2 regions of the Microbacterium sp. SA156 genome follow, and region 1 is predicted to be linked to the other one. Evidence: riboswitches for the same ligand, from Rfam matches in the RefSeq annotation. Region 1 holds a riboswitch; the other holds the start of a gene.
What was found. Region 1 has a riboswitch for thiamine pyrophosphate ahead of ACOWU6_RS13660 (ECF transporter S component). Riboswitches for the same ligand answer to the same signal wherever they lie in the genome.

Region 1 (7,835 bases):
GCGATGATCCCGACCCCGGCCTCCTGCGCCGCGGGGAGCACCTCGTCGAGCGGCTTGAGGCGGAAGGCGTTCACGATGATCTGCACGGTCGCGACGTTCGGCCGCGCGATCGCCGCGAGCGCCTCCGCGACGGTCTCGACGCTCACGCCGTAGTGGGCGATCGCCCCCTCGTCCACGAGCACGTCGAGCGCGTCGAAGACCGCGTCGTCGGCGTACACCGACGACGGCGGGCAGTGCAGCTGGACGAGATCGAGAGTGTCGACGCCGAGGTTGGCGCGCGACCGGTCGGTCCACGCCCGGAAGTTCTCGAGCGTGTAGTTCTCGGGCACCTGATCGACGCGACGGCCCATCTTCGTCGCGACCGCGATGTCGTCGCGCAGACCGCGCTCGTCGAGGAAGCGGCCGATGATCTGCTCGCTGCGGCCGTCGCCGTAGACGTCGGCGGTGTCGAAGAACGTCACGCCGCCCTCCGTCGCCGCCGCGAGCACGCCGAGCGCGTCGGCCTCCGACACGTCGCCCCAGTCGGCGCCGAGCTGCCACGTGCCGAGTCCGACGACAGAGACGTCGCGTCCGGTTCGTCCGAGTGTCCTGTGCTCCATGTCCGCCTCCGCGTCGTGGGTTGTCGAGCCGCGTCCGATTATGCCCGCCCGCGAGGACACCGGGCTCAGCTCGGGCCGAGGATGAAGTTCCACGCGCCCGTCGCGACCGCGACGGCGACCGCGGTGAGCGAGATGCCGAGGCCGATCGCGAGGAGCATCCACTCGCGCGCGCCCCAGGGCGAGCGGCGCGCCCACGTCCGGGCGCGGTCGCTCCCGAAGCCGCGCGCCTCCATCGAGGTCGCGAGGGTCGCCCCGCGACGCAGGGCGAGGACGACGAGGGCGAAGGCCATCCCGAGGACGCGGCGCACGCGGCCGGTATCGGCGACGCCGCGCGCACGACGGGCGAGCTCGAGCTCGCGCCAGTCGTCGAAGAGGAGCCCGACCAGGCGCATGCCGCCGAGCGCGCCGAGCACGAACCGCGCCGGGAGCCGCACGCGCTGCGCGAGACCATCCGCGAGATCGGTCGGATCGACGGTCGCGAAGAGGACGACGCCGGGCAGCGCGAGCGCGAGGATGCGCAGGCACGTCGCGGCGGCGAGGGCGAGCGATCCGTCGCTCACGCGCACGAGCAGCCACTCGAAGTGGACGGTGCCGCTGGGCTCGCCGTACAGCGCGATCGTCACGGCGGCGAGCGGCGCCGCGATCCAGACGGGCGCGGTGCGGCGCCAGAACGTGCGCGCGTCGACGCCGGCGGCGAGGAGCAGCGGGATCTCGAGGAGGAGCGCGACCGCCGCCGAGACGACGTCGATCGTGAGGATGAGCGGGAACGCGATGAGGAGCGCGGCGCCGAGCTTCGCGACCGGGTTCACGTGCGCGAGCGGGCCCCGAGGGATGGGCGGCGCTGGGATCATCCGAGCACCCCCGCTCCGTCGAGGCGGTGGACGCGCGCGTCGAGGGCCGCGAGGACGTCGGCGTCGTGCGTCACGGCGACGACCGCCGACGGAGCGGCGTCTGCTCCGTCGCGCAGCCGCGCGATGATGTCGACGAGCTCGGCCCACGTCGTCGCGTCCTGGCCGAACGTCGGCTCGTCGAGGACGCAGACGCGCGGCCGGGTCGCGAGCATGGCCGCGACCGTGAGGCGGCGCTTCTCGCCGCCCGAGAGGGTATGGGGGTTGGCGTCCGCGAGGTGGGCGAGGCGCAGCGCGGCGAGGAGCTCCTCCCCGCGCGCCGAGATCTCCGCGTCGGGCACTCGGAGCGCGCGCATGCCCACCTCGAGCTCGGCGCGCACCGTGTTCGCGAGGAGCTGGTGATCGGGCGACTGCAGCACGGTGCCGATCCGGGTGAGGAGCTCGCGCGAGCGCCATCGGATGGGCGCGGGGCCTGCGCCTGCCGCGAGTTCGGGTGCCGCCGCCACTCGGCCGTCGACCGGCGGCAGGAGCCCTGCGAGCGTGCGCGCGAGGGTCGACTTCCCCGCGCCGTTGCGGCCGGTGATGCCGAGCACCTCGCCGGGGCGCACCTCCAGGTCCACGGGGCCGGCGACGGCCGTGTCGCGCAGGCGCCCCACCTGCAGCGCTTCCGCAGCGAGGAGAGGAGCGCCCGGCGCGTGGCGCGGCGGGCCGGGGCGACGCGGCGGGATGCCCGGCACCCACACGCCGCCCGACGCGAGCTCGGCGCCACGTCGGGCGAGGACGACCTCGGGCGTCCCGTCCGCGACGACGCCCTGCTGCCCGCCGCCGAGGACGATCACGCGATCGACGACGGGAAGCCACACGTCGACCCGGTGCTCGACGACGACGAGCGTGGCGCCCGTGTGCGCGACGACGCGCGACACCGCGTCGCGCACCTCGACGACACCCTCGGGATCGAGGTTCGCGGTCGGCTCGTCGAGCAGCAGGAGCCCGGGGCGCATGGCGAGCGCACCGGCGAGGGCGAGGCGCTGCTTCTGCCCGCCCGACAGGGCGGACGTCGAGCGGTCGAGCGGCACGTCGAGGCCGACGATCGCGAGCGCCTCCCGCACGCGCGACCAGATCTCGTCGTGCGGGACGCCGAGGTTCTCGCACCCGAACGCGACGTCGTCCCCGACGCGCGCGAGCACGGCCTGTGCGTCGGGATCCTGCTGCACGAGCCCGGTCCGTCCGCGTGCGGCCTCCGGCGGCGCGCCGTCGACGAGAAGACGGCCCGCCTGCTCTCCCTCGTCCTCCCCGCCGAGCACGCCGGCGAGCGCCTGCAGCACAGTCGACTTGCCCGATCCGCTCGCTCCGAGGAGCAGCACGCGCTCCCCCGGCCGGATCGACAGCGTGACGTCCTGGGCCGCCCATGCCAGGCGCGTGCCGTACCGCCATCCCCACCCCTCGGCGAGGATGCCGCAGGGGCGGGTCTCCGCGGCCGTCACGTCAGACGCGTCGCGCGACGTCGCGCCCCGCGGCGAAGCGGCTGAGCGCTCCGGTCGCCGCGAGTGCGCGCACGATCGCCCAGCCGCCGAGGCCGGCGATGACGGCGCCCGACAGCGTCGTCGACGCGATGTAGATGGCCGTGAAGGCCGCGTCGGCCCCCGCGTACCAGTTGACGATGTCGTTGATGCCGCAGGCGAGGCCCGCCGCAGCGCCCGCGAGCGTCGCGACGACGGGGCCGAAGGCGCGGTACAGGAAGATCGCGAGGACGATCTCGGCGCCGAGGCCCTGCACGAGGCCCGAGACGATCGTGAGCGGACCCCACTGGTTGCCGACGAGCGCCGAGATCACGGCGGCGAGCAGCTCGGTGTAGAGCGCGGCGCCCGGCTTGCGGACGACGAGTCCGCCGATCACGCCCGCGATGAGCCACGGGCCGGCGACGAGGCCGCCGAGCCCGGGCAGGAGCGGGCTGAGCAGCGTGCTCGGCAGCTCGTAGGCGATGTTCCAGACGAGGAACACGACCGCGCACGCGACGCCGATCACGCTCGCGACGACGATGTCGACGACCCGCCACGTGAAGCGGCGGCCGGTCGCGGTCTGTCCTGCGGAAACGGACGTGGACATTCGTTCTCCTTCCTTCGCCGGCATGACCCGGATCAGGTTCGACGGTCGACGCGCGGCTCGCGTCCTCTCAGTCCGGCTCGGCGGACTCCCGTGTGATGTGGGCTGATTCTACTCGCATCCCACGAGCCGCTTCCCGTCTTCGCAGGAGCAGCGGGTACCGTATGCGGGTGGCAATCGACGACATCCCTGCGGCGGAGACCGCGCCGTCGCAGGACGCCGCTGCGGCGCTCACGGCGCTCGGCTGGGTCGACCCCGACGCCGTCGCCGCCTCGCGCACGGCCGGCGCGCTTCCCACGAGCCGCCTCGTGCCCGTCGAACCGTCGCTCCTTCCGCCGCGCACCCGCCGCCGGTTCTGGCTCGGGCCGACCGTCACTCTCGGCGTGCTCGCTCTCGGCTACGTCGCGTCCTGCGCGGTGTGGCCGCTCACGAACGTCGCCCCCACCATCTCGGATCTCACCGTCGAGACGCCGATCGGCGAGGAGTTCCCCGTCACCTGGCCGGAGGACGGCATCGCCGCCCTCGCTGCGGAGGGCGGCCCCGGCGGCCCGATCGCCTCGAGCGACGAGGCGCTGCCGATGGCGAGCATCACGAAGATCATCACCGCGCTCATGATCATCGAGCGCGAGGGCCTCGAGCTGGGTCAGGATGGGCCGTCCTACGCCTTCACGCAGGCCGACAGCGACGAGTACTGGGCCTATCTCACGGCCGATGAGTCGTCGCTCGATGTCCCCGTGGGCGGCACGCTCACGCTGCACGAGATGCTCCAGGGCGTCATGCTCGGGTCGGCGAACAACTACGTCGACCGGCTCGTCCTCGAGTTGTGGGGCACGCAGGAGGCCTGGCTCGCCGACGCGCAGGCCTGGCTCGCGCAGCACGAGCTCACGGGCATCACGGTCGCCGACCCGAGCGGCATCGACCCGGCGAACACCGCCGACGCGCGCTCGCTCATCCGTCTCGCCGAGATCGCGCTCGAGGATCCGGTCCTCGCGAGCATCATGGCCGAGGACTCCGTCGTGCTCCCGGGAGCGGGGCTCGTCGAGAACTCGAACCCGCTCATCGGGGACGAGGGCGTGGTCGGCCTGAAGACCGGCTCGCTGTGGTCGACGGGCACGCAGTACTGGAACCTCCTGTCCGCGAAGGAGGTCACGATCGGCCAGACGAGCGTGACCCTCTACGCCGCGGTCGTCGGCCAGCCCGACGACGACAGCCGCGCGATCGTGAGCCGCGAGCTCCTCGCGCAGCTCGAGGAGGGCATGCAGCTCACGACCGCGGTCGCCGCCGAGGTGCCCGTCGCGCACGTCAGGACCGAGTGGGGCGCGCAGAGCACGATCGTGACCGCCGACGAGGCCCAGGTGATCTCGTGGCAGGGCGTCGCGCCATCCACCGATCCGTCGTACGAGGTCGAGCTCGGAGCCGAAGCCGGCGACGAGGTCGGCACGCTGGCCGTGCAGGGCGGTATGGACGACACGAGCGTCGCGCTCACCCTCACCGACGACGTGCCCCCGCCCTCCTTCTGGTGGAGGCTCACGCACCCGCTGTCGCTGCTCGGCCTCGACTGACCCGACCGACCGAAGCCGACCAAGCATGTCTCGCTCGGCGCGGGAAGCCGACCGAGCATGTCTCGCTCGACACGGGAGGCCGGCCGAGCATGTCTCACTCAGCGCGGGATTCGGCCTCCCTATCCCGCCGGGAGTGAGACATGCAGATCGGGCGGCATCCAGAGCGGGCGACCTGCGGGGCGGGCGACATGCAGATCGGGCGAGGCGCGGACGGACGGGGTGACAGAGGCGGACCGCCCCGGGAGGGAGCGGCCCGCCCTCTGATCAGGCGTCGGCGAGACCGGGAACGACGTACCGCCGCTCGTTGCCGAACCGGTGCGCGGTGATCGACACCGCCTGCTCGTGCAGGAACGGCAGCATCTCCACGCGGCCGGCCGACGTCACGGGACCGTCGTACACCGCGACGTTGGGGGCGCCGTCCGTCGCCGCCACGACGTCGGCGAGCGCACCGCCGAGGAGGCGGATGCGCCCGCCCGTCTGGGCGAGGCGCGCCGCGCGAGCCGCCCACGCCTCCGCATCCTCGAACGCCACTTCGACGCCCGCGTCCGTCAGCCACGTCGCGACCCGCTCGGGAAGAGCGGTCGGCGTGCTCACGACGAGCTCGGCGCCGACACGCAGCCCCGCGGCCGCAACGCGCACGAGCTCCGTCGGCGGGCGTCCGTCGAAGCGGATCGTCACGGGAACCGGCGCGTACCGGAGCACGTTCTGCTCGAGCCGGAGGCCCTGCACATCCCGCGCGACGCCGAACTCCTCTGCGAACGCGACGACGTCGGTCGCGAGTGCCCTCTCGAGCCACTCCGCGCCATCCGCGGCGCCGAGCGCCTCGACCGCGCGCCGTGCCGCGCCATCCGCCCTGCTCGCCGTCGCGACGGGCGCATCCGTCCAGGTGCCGAGCCCGAAGAGGTAGCTGGGGCCGCCGGCCTTCGTCCCGGCGCCGACCGCCGACTTCTTCCAGCCGCCGAACGGCTGGCGCTCGACGATCGCGCCGGTCGTGCCGCGGTTCACGTAGGCGTTGCCGACGTCGATGCGCGAGAGCCACCGGGCGATCTCGTCCTCGTCGAGGGCGTGCAGCCCCGACGTGAGGCCGTAGTCGACGGCGCGCACGAGGTCGATCGCCTCGTCGAGGGTCTCGGCCGTCATGATGCCCAGCACCGGGCCGAAGTACTCCGTGAGGTGGAACTCGCTGCCGGGCTGCACCCCGTCGCGGATGCCGGGCGTCCACAGGGCGCCGGAGTCGTCGAGCTGCTTCGGCTCGCGGACCCACGTCTGACCGGGCTCGAGCTCGGTGAGGGCTCGGCGGAGCTTGCCCTCAGCGGGGCCGATGAGAGGGCCGATCCGGGCGGCGGCCTGCCACGGCATGCCCACCTCGTAGCCCTCGACGGCGTCGACGAGCTGGCGGCGGAACCGCTCGCTGAGGGCGACCGATCCCACGAGGATGACGAGCGACGCCGCCGAGCACTTCTGGCCGGCGTGGCCGAACGCCGAGTACGCGACGTCCTTCGCGGCGAGGTCGAGGTCCGCCGACGGGGTGACGATGATCGCGTTCTTCCCGCTCGTCTCGGCGAGGAGCGGGAGGTCGCGCCGGAACGACCGGAAGAGCTCGGCGGTCTCGTACGCGCCGGTGAGGATGACGCGCTCGACGCGCTCGTGCGACACGAGACGGCGCCCCAGCTCGTTCTCCTCGACCCGCGCGAGACGCAGCACGTCACGCGGGACGCCCGCCTCCCACAGCGCCTCGGCGAGCACGGCGCCGCAGCGTCGCGCCTGCGACGCCGGCTTGAGGATCACCGGCGACCCTGCGGCGAGCGCCGCGAGGGTCGAGCCTGCGGGGATGGCCACGGGGAAGTTCCAGGGCGGCGTCACGACGGTGAGGCGGACGGGCTCGAACGCGGCCCCATCGACCTCGGCGAGTCGCAGGGCGCTCTCGGCGTAGTAGTGCGCGAAGTCGATCGCCTCGGAGACCTCGGGGTCACCCTGCTCGATGACCTTGCCGCACTCGGACCCCATGACCTCGAGCAGCTCGGCGCGCCGGGCCTCGAGGATGTCGCCCGCGCGATGCAGGATCGCCGCGCGCTCCGCGGGGGCGAGCGCACGCCATCCCTCGCCCGCCGCGACCGCGCCGTCGACGACGGCGTCGACCTCCTCGAGCGTGCGGAGTGTGTGCGCGGCGAGCGTCTCCTCGCCCAGGGTCGACGCCGCCATGCGGGCGCGGATCTCCGCGGCCCAGGCCCGGTTGCCGGCGATGCTCGGGTCGCTGTCGGGCGCGTTGCGGAAGCCGTCGCGCGGACCCTCGGGCTGCGGCTCACGGCGATCCTGCACCCGGTTGGACGGGGGCACGTCGCTCGGCATGAGGTCGATCGACGCGAGGAAGCGGTCGCGCTCGCGCGCGAACAGGGCGGGATCGGCGTCGAGGTCGAACACGGCCGACATGAAGTTCTCCGGGCTCGCGCCCTCCTCGAGGCGGCGGATGAGGTACGCGATCGCGACGTCGAACTCGTCGGGGTGCACGACCGGCGTGTAGAGGAGGAGCGACCCGACCTCGCGGCGCACGACCGCGGCCTGAGCCGTGGCCATCCCGAGGAGCATCTCGAACTCGAGGCCCGGGCCGTCGGCGATGCCGCGGCGCTTCGCGAGCAGCCATGCGAGCGCGATGTCGAAGAGGTTGTGGCCCGCGACGCCGATGCGCACCGATCGCACGCGCTCGGGGTGCAGCGCGTAGTCGA
Region 2 (7,835 bases), on a different contig from region 1:
GGGCCGACGCCGCCGATCGCGACGCACGGGAACTCGTGCGCGAGCTCGGCGAAGGCCGCGAATCCGGTCCATCCGATCGGGGTCGGATGGTCCTTCTTCGTCGGGGTGGCGCGCACCGCGCCCACGCCCAGGTAGTCGACCGTGCCGGTGGGGAGGCGCCGCAGCGCCTCGAGCTGGCGCGGCAGGCTCGCGCTCAGGCCGATGATCGCGTCGTCGCCCACGAGGCCGCGCACGCGATCGGCCGGCAGGTCGGTCTGCCCGATGTGGACGCCGTCGACGGACGCTCCCGCGGCCTTCGCGGCCAGGTACACGTCGACGCGGTCGTTCACGAGCAGCGTCGCACGGCCGCGCGTGTGCGCGGCAGCGGACTCGACGAGGGCGAGGAGATCTGCGGCGGACAGGTCCTTGCCGCGGATCTGCACGGTCGATGCCCCTCCGTCGACCGCCTGGGCGACGACGTCGACGAGCGAGCGGCCGGTGATCGTCGCGGCGTCCGCGACGAGGTAGAGGGAGAGGTCGAGAGGTCGCGCGGTCATGCCGGCACCTCCTTCGCGAAGCGCTCGGGCGCGGACACGTCGACCGCATCGACCCCCGCGAGCGCGTCGAGGAACGCCACCGCGAACGAGCCGGGGCCCGTCGCGACGGCCGCCGCGCGCTCGGAGGCGGCCGCGTAGACGGCATGCGCCGCGATCGTGCCCGCGAACGCGGCATCCGGGCCATCCGCCGCCGCGACGCAGGCGGCCACGACCGCTCCGAGCGAGCAGCCGCCTCCCGTCATGCGGGTGAGGAGCGCGCTCCCGCCCGCGATGCGCTCCGTGCGCGCGCCGTCGGTGACCGCGTCGACCGCGCCCGACACCGCGACGACCGCGCCCGTGCGCTCGGCGAGCGCGCGGGCGGCGTCGAGCGCCGCATCGACCTCGTCGGCCGCATCGACCCCGCGCCCGCCCGAGCCGGCGCCCGCGAGCGCGAGCACCTCCGAGGCGTTGCCGRGGATCACGGTCGGCCGGTGCGCGAGCAGGTCGCGCGCGACGCCGGTGCGCAGGCCGAGGGCGCCCACGCCCACGGGGTCGAGGACCCACGGCGTGCCGGACGCGCGTGCCGCGGCGACCGCGGCGGTCATCGCCGCGCGCTGCTCGGCGGTCGGCGTCCCGAGGTTGACCAGGAGCGCCGACGCGAACGCCGCGCACTCCCCGGCCTCCTCGGGGATGTCGGCCATCACGGGCGCCGCGCCCACCGCGAGCAGCGCGTTGGCCGTGACGTTCACGACCACGGCGTTGGTGATGCACTGAACGAGCGGCGCGGTCTCGCGCAGTCTCGACAGCACGGCCCCGGGGCCATCGGATACCGACAGGTGCGCGTCACTCATCAGCGACATCCCTCCGCTCGTCCTAACGAGATCAGGTGCATACGGGTGTGATCTCAGTCCCGGATGGGGACACCCCGTGTCACTGCGAGCGAGCATAGCGGGTCCGCGATGGCCCGCGCGCCGGGTCGCCTACGCTCGAAGGGTGACCTCCCCTTCCGCGACCGAGAGCGCCGGCATCCGCGTCGCCGTCTCGACCGTGATCTTCTCGCTGCGCTCGCGACCCGGGGCCGACGCGCTCATGATCCCGCTCGTGCGCCGCACGCGGGAGCCGTTCGAGGGCGCGTGGGCGCTCCCGGGCGGATGGCTCGACGAGCGGGAGGGGCTCGACGACGCCGCCGCCCGCACGCTCGCCGAGACGACCGCGCTCAGCCCGAGCTACCTCGAGCAGCTCTACGCCTTCGGCGACGTCGACCGCTCCCCCACGCGCGTCGTGTCGGTCGTCTACTGGGCGCTCCTCCGCTCCGACCTCGTGGATGCGCAGCGCGCCGCGGAGGACGCGCCGGAGAACGTCGAGTGGTTCGACGTGGACGACCTGCCGGCGCTCGCCTTCGATCACAACCGGATCGTCGACTACGCCGTGTGGCGGCTGCGCAACAAGGTCGGCTACAGCCGGATCGCGCACGGCCTCCTGCCCGACGAGTTCACGCTGACCGAGCTGCGGGAGGTCTACGAGGCCGTGCTCGGGCGGCGCCTCGACCCGTCGAACTTCCGCCGCCTCCTCGAGGGCTCCGAGGCGCTCCTCCCGACCGAGTCGTTCCGCACCGGCAAGCATCGCCCGGCGCGCCTGTACCGCTACAACTCTGAGGTCGAGCTCGCCGATCGCGGACCGCTCGGACCGGCCTGAGGAGCCCCGCTCGCCTTTGTGGTCAACCTGACTTAAAGTGGTGTCGACGACTTAGAGTCGAATCGACACGAACAGGGGTCCCCATGGCCGCGACCAGCATCACCCTCACCGCCCGCGACGCGAGCGTCGACCACGAGATCCAGGCGATCGTCTCGGGCGGCGCCGCGGGCTCGACGTGCTCGACCGACCTCGCCGCGGGGCCCTGGAGCTTCGACGCCGTCGCCGGGTACGGCCCCGGCGCCTCGATGGGCGACGTGATCCCGACCGACGCCCCACGGCAGGGCGAGCTCCCCCGCGCCTACCGCGAGGCCCCGGAAGCCGAGCTGCACGATCGCATCCGGGCGGCGAAGGCGGCGCTCGGCGACCGCGTCGTGGTCCTCGGCCACTTCTACCAGCGCGACGAGGTTGTGCAGCACGCCGACTACGTGGGCGACTCGTTCCAGCTCGCGGGCGCGGCGAAGGCGCACCCCGAGGCCGAGGCGATCGTCTTCTGCGGCGTGCACTTCATGGCCGAGACCGCCGACATGCTCTCCCGCCCGGAGCAGTCCGTCATCCTGCCGAACCTCGCCGCGGGCTGCTCGATGGCCGACATGGCCGACATCGACCAGGTCGAGGAGTGCTGGGAGCAGCTCGCGGACGTGTACGGCCCGCTCGACGTGCCGGACGCGGACGGCCGCGTGCCGGTCGTCCCGGTGACCTACATGAACTCCTCCGCGGCGATCAAGGGCTTCGTGGGCCGCAACGGCGGCATCGTGTGCACGTCGTCCAACGCGCGCACCGTGCTCGAGTGGGCGTTCGCCCGCGGGCGCCGCGTGCTCTTCTTCCCCGACCAGCACCTCGGGCGCAACACGGCCAAGGCGATGGGCGTGCCGCTCGAGCGCATGCCGCTGTGGAACCCTCGCGCGCCGTACGGCGGGTCGTCCGAGGAGACGCTGCGCGACGCCGAGGTCATCCTCTGGCACGGCTTCTGCTCCGTGCACCGCCGCTTCACGGTCGACCAGATCGAGACCGCGCGCGCCGAGCATCCGGGCGTGCGCGTCATCGTGCATCCGGAGTGCCCCATGCCCGTCGTCGACGCCGCCGACGAGGCAGGATCGACCGACTACATCCGCAAGGCGATTGAGGCGGCGACCGAGCCGACCACGTTCGCGATCGGCACCGAGATCAACCTCGTGCGCCGGCTCGCCGCCGAGCACCCGCAGCACACGATCTTCTGCCTCGACCCCGTCGTGTGCCCCTGCTCGACGATGTACCGCATCCACCCCGGCTACCTCGCGTGGGTGCTCGAGGAGCTCGTCGCGCGGCGCGTGGTCAACCGGATCGGCGTCGACGACGCGGTGGCGGACCCGGCGCGCGTCGCGCTCGAGCGGATGCTCGCGGCCAAGCCCCTGTCGACGGGAGGCGCGCGCGCATGACCGGGGTCATCGTCGTCGGAAGCGGCGTCGCCGGCCTCGCGACGGCGCTGCACCTCGCGCGCGGCGGCGCGGATGTGCAGCTGGTCACGAAGGCGGGGATGGCCGACGGCAGCACGCGGCACGCGCAGGGCGGCATCGCGGCCGCGCTCTTCCCCGATGACAGCGTCGAGAGCCACGCGGCCGACACGCTCGCCGCGGGCGCCGGCCTGTGCGACCCCGCCGCGGTCGACGTGCTCGTGACGGAGGGGCCGGCACGCGTGCGCGAGCTCATGGACCTCGGCGTCGCGTTCGACCGCGACGCCTCGGGCGCCCTGGCGCGAGGACTCGAGGCCGCGCACGCGCATCCGCGCATCCTCCACGCGGGCGGAGACGCGACGGGCCTCGCGATCGAGATCGCGCTCATCGCGGCCGCGCTCGAGGCGGGCGTCCGCCTTCGCGAGCGGACGCTCCTCGCCGACCTCCTCGTGGAGGGCGGACGCGTCGCGGGAGTCGAGCTGCTCGCCGACGGGCGCCGGGAGGCGCTCCGGGCGGATGCCGTCGTGCTCGCGACCGGCGGAGCGGGGCGGCTGTGGGCGCGCACCACCAACCCCGACGTCGTGACCGGCGACGGCATCGCGGCCGCCCTGCGGGCGGGGGCCGCGGTCGTCGATCTCGAGTTCGCGCAGTTCCACCCCACCGTGCTCGCCGAGGGCACGCCGTTCCTCGTCTCCGAGGCGGTGCGCGGTGAGGGCGCCGACCTCATCGATCTCGACGGGCGGCGCTTCGTGCTCGACGACCACCCCGACGGCGAGCTCGCGCCGCGCGATGTCGTCGCGCGATCGATCGCCCGGCGGATGGCGGAGCAGGGCGGGCGCCCCGTGCTCCTGGACGCGACGCGCATCGGCCGTCGGCGACTCGAGGCGCGCTTCCCGACGATCGCGAGGGCGCTCGCAGGGCGCGGGCTCGACTGGGCCGCGCACCCGATCCCCGTCGCGCCGGCCGCCCACTACCTCATGGGCGGGATCGCGACCGACCTCGACGGGCGCACGAGCCTGGCCGGCCTCCTCGCCGTCGGCGAGTGCGCGCGCACGGGCGTGCACGGCGCCAACCGCCTCGCTTCCAACTCCCTTCTCGAGGGCGCGGTCTTCGCCGCGCGCGCGGCCGCGGCCATCCTCGCGGGCGACGTCGATGCGGCGCCCGCGCTCCCCTCCGCGCCCGGCCCGGAGTCGCCGTCGGAGCTCGCCGCCGTCCCGCCCTTCTCGCGCGCCGCCCTGCAGCGGCTCATGTGGGATCACGTGGGGCTCCTCCGCGACGGCGCGGGCCTCGCGCACGCCGTGGCCGTGCTCGCCGCGTGGCAGGACGCCCTCCCCCGTCCGCAGACGCTCTCCGCGCATGAGGACGCGGGGCTCGTGCGCGTGGGCCTCGCCGCGGCGAGCGCCGCCCTCGCCCGGCCGGGCTCGGTGGGGTCGCATTTCCGCACCGACGACGCGTCCGCTCACGCGCGCGAACTCCTCTCAGCGGGTGCCGCATGCTGACGGCGTCGACGATCGAGCGCGCCGTGCGCGCCGCCCTCGAGGAGGACGCGCCGTGGGGAGACCTCACGAGCGAGGCGTTCCTTCCCGCATCCGCTCACGCGCAGGCATCGCTCGTCGCGCGCGAGGACGGCGTGTTCAGCGGCGGCGAGGTCTTCCGGGCAGCGTTCGCCCTCACGGATCGCGCGACCGAGGTCGACCTCCGCGTGGCGGACGGCGCGCCCTTCGCCGCGGGCGACGTGCTCGCGACCGTCGCCGGGCCGGCCCGCGCGGTGCTCACCGCAGAGCGCGTCGGGCTGAACTTCACCCAGCGGATGTCGGGCGTCGCGACGCTCACGGCGCGGTTCGTCGCCGAGGTGGCGGGCACCCGCGCGCGGATCGTCGACACCCGGAAGACGACGCCGGGGCTCCGCGCGTTCGAGCGGCATGCCGTCCGCTGCGGCGGCGGGCACAACCACCGGCACTCGCTGTCAGACGCGGTCATGGCGAAGGACAACCATCTCGCCGTGCTCCAGGCCGGCGGCGCCGACCTGACGACCGCCCTCCGCGCGGGCATCGCGCGTCTGCCGCACACGGCGCATGTCGAGGTCGAGGTCGATCGCATCGACCAGATCGAGCCCGTGCTCGCGGCCGGAGTCGACACGATCATGCTCGACAACTTCTCTCTCGACGACCTCCGTCGCGGCGTCGGGATCGTCGGCGGGCGAGCGATCGTCGAGGCGTCGGGCGGCGTCGACCTCGGGACGGTGCGGGGCATCGCCGAGACGGGCGTCGACGTCATCTCGGTCGGCGCGCTGACGCACTCCGCCCGCGCGCTCGATCTCGGTCTCGACATGCGCGTGAGCTGAGCCGTGCTCTACCTCGACAACGCCGCGACGACGCCCGTGCGGCCCGAGGTGCTCGCGGCCATGGAGCCCCACCTGACGCGCGCATTCGGCAACCCGTCGAGCCACCACACGGTCGGCGAGCGAGCCGCGCGCGCTCTCGAGGACGCCCGCGCCAGGGTCGCGGCCGTGCTCGGGATGCGCCGAGGCGACATCGTCTTCACCTCGGGCGGAACCGAGGCGAACAACCTCGCGGTGAAGGGGATCGCCCTGGGCGCTGCGCCGCGTGCACGGCACGTCGTGACGACGCCGATCGAGCACGAGTCGATCCTCGCCTCGGCCGATTACCTCCGCCGCCTCCACGGGTTCGAGGTGACCCTCCTCCCCGTCGACGCGGACGGCCTCGTCCGGCCGGACGACGTCGCCGCAGCCCTCCGCGACGACACCGCGCTCGTGTCGATCGGGCTCGCCAACAACGAGATCGGCACCGTGCAGGACGCGCGGGGCATCGCCGACGCGCTCGCGGGGCGCCGCGTCCCCCTGCACCTCGACGCCGTGCAGGCGGCGGGATGGCTGCCGCTGGCCGACACGGGCGCCGACGCGATCGCGCTCGCCGGCCACAAGATCGGGGCACCGCCCGGCACCGGCGTCCTCGCCGTGCGCGGACGCATCCCGATCGAGCCGCTCCTCCACGGCGGCGGCCAGCAGCGCGGACGCCGCAGCGGCACCGAGGCGGTCGCGGATGCCGTCGGATTCGCGACGGCGCTCGAGCTCGCCGACGCCGAGCGCGCCGACAGCGCTCGGCGCGTGGCGGCCATCCGCGACGCCTTCATCTCACGGGTGCTCGCGCTCGTGCCCTCGGCGCGCCTCACCGGCCATCCGACCCGGCGCCTCCCCGGCACGGCGAGCTTCACCTTCGCGGGCACGAGCGGCGAGGCCGTGCTGCTCGAGCTCGAGCGCCGCGGCGTCGTGTCGTCGAGCGGGTCGGCCTGCGCCGCGGGAAGCGACGAGCCGTCGCACGTCCTCGTCGCGCTCGGGGTCCTGCCCGAGGAGGCGCAGACCGCGGTCCGCTTCACGCTCGCGCACCGCCACGAGGGCTCGCTCGACGCCGTCGCCGACGCGGTCGCCGCTGCGGTTGCGGCGGTCTGACCCCGGTGTCCCCGTGCGCCGATAGTCTCATCCGGTGACCACCGCTCCCCTCGTGACCGTCGTCGTCCCGGGCTTCGACATCGAGGGATACATCGCCGAGGCGCTCGACTCGCTGCGCGCGCAGACCCTGACCCGCTGGCGCGCGATCCTCGTGGACGACGCGTCGACCGATGGCACGGGCCGCGTGCTCGAGGAGTTCGCCGCGCGCGACGATCGCTTCCGGGTCATCCGGCATCCGCGACGCAAGGGGCTGGGCGCGGCGCGCAACACGGCGCTCGCGCACGTGGACACGCCGTACCTGGGCTTCCTCGACGGCGACGACATCATGCTCCCGCGCGCGCTCGAGACGCTCGTCGGGTCGCTCGAGACATCCGGAAGCGACGTCGCGGTGGGGGCGTACGTGCGCCTGTGGCCCGAAGGAGGGTCGTACACGGCGGGAGAGGTGCAGCCGTGGGTCTCCGCCTCGACGAGCCCGCGGCGCGTCGGCGTCACGCTCGACGCGCACCCCGAGGTCACCGGGAACGTCGTGGCGTGGTCGAAGGTCTCGCGCACGGACTTCTGGCGTGCGCACGACCTGCGGTTTCCCGAGAACGCGCTCTACGAGGACCAGGCGATCGCTCAGCGGATGTACACGGCCGCGCGTGCGATCGACACGGTCCCCGACGTCGTCGTCCAGTGGCGCGTGCGCGCCGACGGGAGCTCGATCACGCAGCACGAGGCCGACCC

Region 2: linked by a shared signal. The riboswitch ahead of thiM (hydroxyethylthiazole kinase) and the one ahead of ACOWU6_RS13660 (ECF transporter S component) in region 1 are both predicted to bind thiamine pyrophosphate.

What each region holds. Positions count from the first base shown of each region.
Region 1 covers NZ_JBAKGU010000015.1:5,679-13,513, reverse strand. The annotation lists gene ACOWU6_RS13675 (aldo/keto reductase) at 1-599, opposite strand, end outside; gene ACOWU6_RS13670 (energy-coupling factor transporter transmembrane component T family protein) at 665-1,450, opposite strand; gene ACOWU6_RS13665 (ABC transporter ATP-binding protein) at 1,447-2,931, opposite strand; gene ACOWU6_RS13660 (ECF transporter S component) at 2,933-3,553, opposite strand; TPP riboswitch at 3,545-3,655, opposite strand; gene ACOWU6_RS13655 (D-alanyl-D-alanine carboxypeptidase family protein) at 3,721-5,112, shown strand; gene ACOWU6_RS13650 (bifunctional proline dehydrogenase/L-glutamate gamma-semialdehyde dehydrogenase) at 5,377-7,835, opposite strand, start outside.
Region 2 covers NZ_JBAKGU010000001.1:393,123-400,957, reverse strand. The annotation lists gene thiE (thiamine phosphate synthase) at 1-536, opposite strand, end outside; gene thiM (hydroxyethylthiazole kinase) at 533-1,366, opposite strand; TPP riboswitch at 1,358-1,453, opposite strand; gene ACOWU6_RS01720 (NUDIX hydrolase) at 1,509-2,210, shown strand; gene nadA (quinolinate synthase NadA) at 2,294-3,625, shown strand; gene nadB (L-aspartate oxidase) at 3,622-5,139, shown strand; gene nadC (carboxylating nicotinate-nucleotide diphosphorylase) at 5,133-5,984, shown strand; gene ACOWU6_RS01700 (cysteine desulfurase family protein) at 5,988-7,109, shown strand; gene ACOWU6_RS01695 (glycosyltransferase family 2 protein) at 7,144-7,835, shown strand, end outside.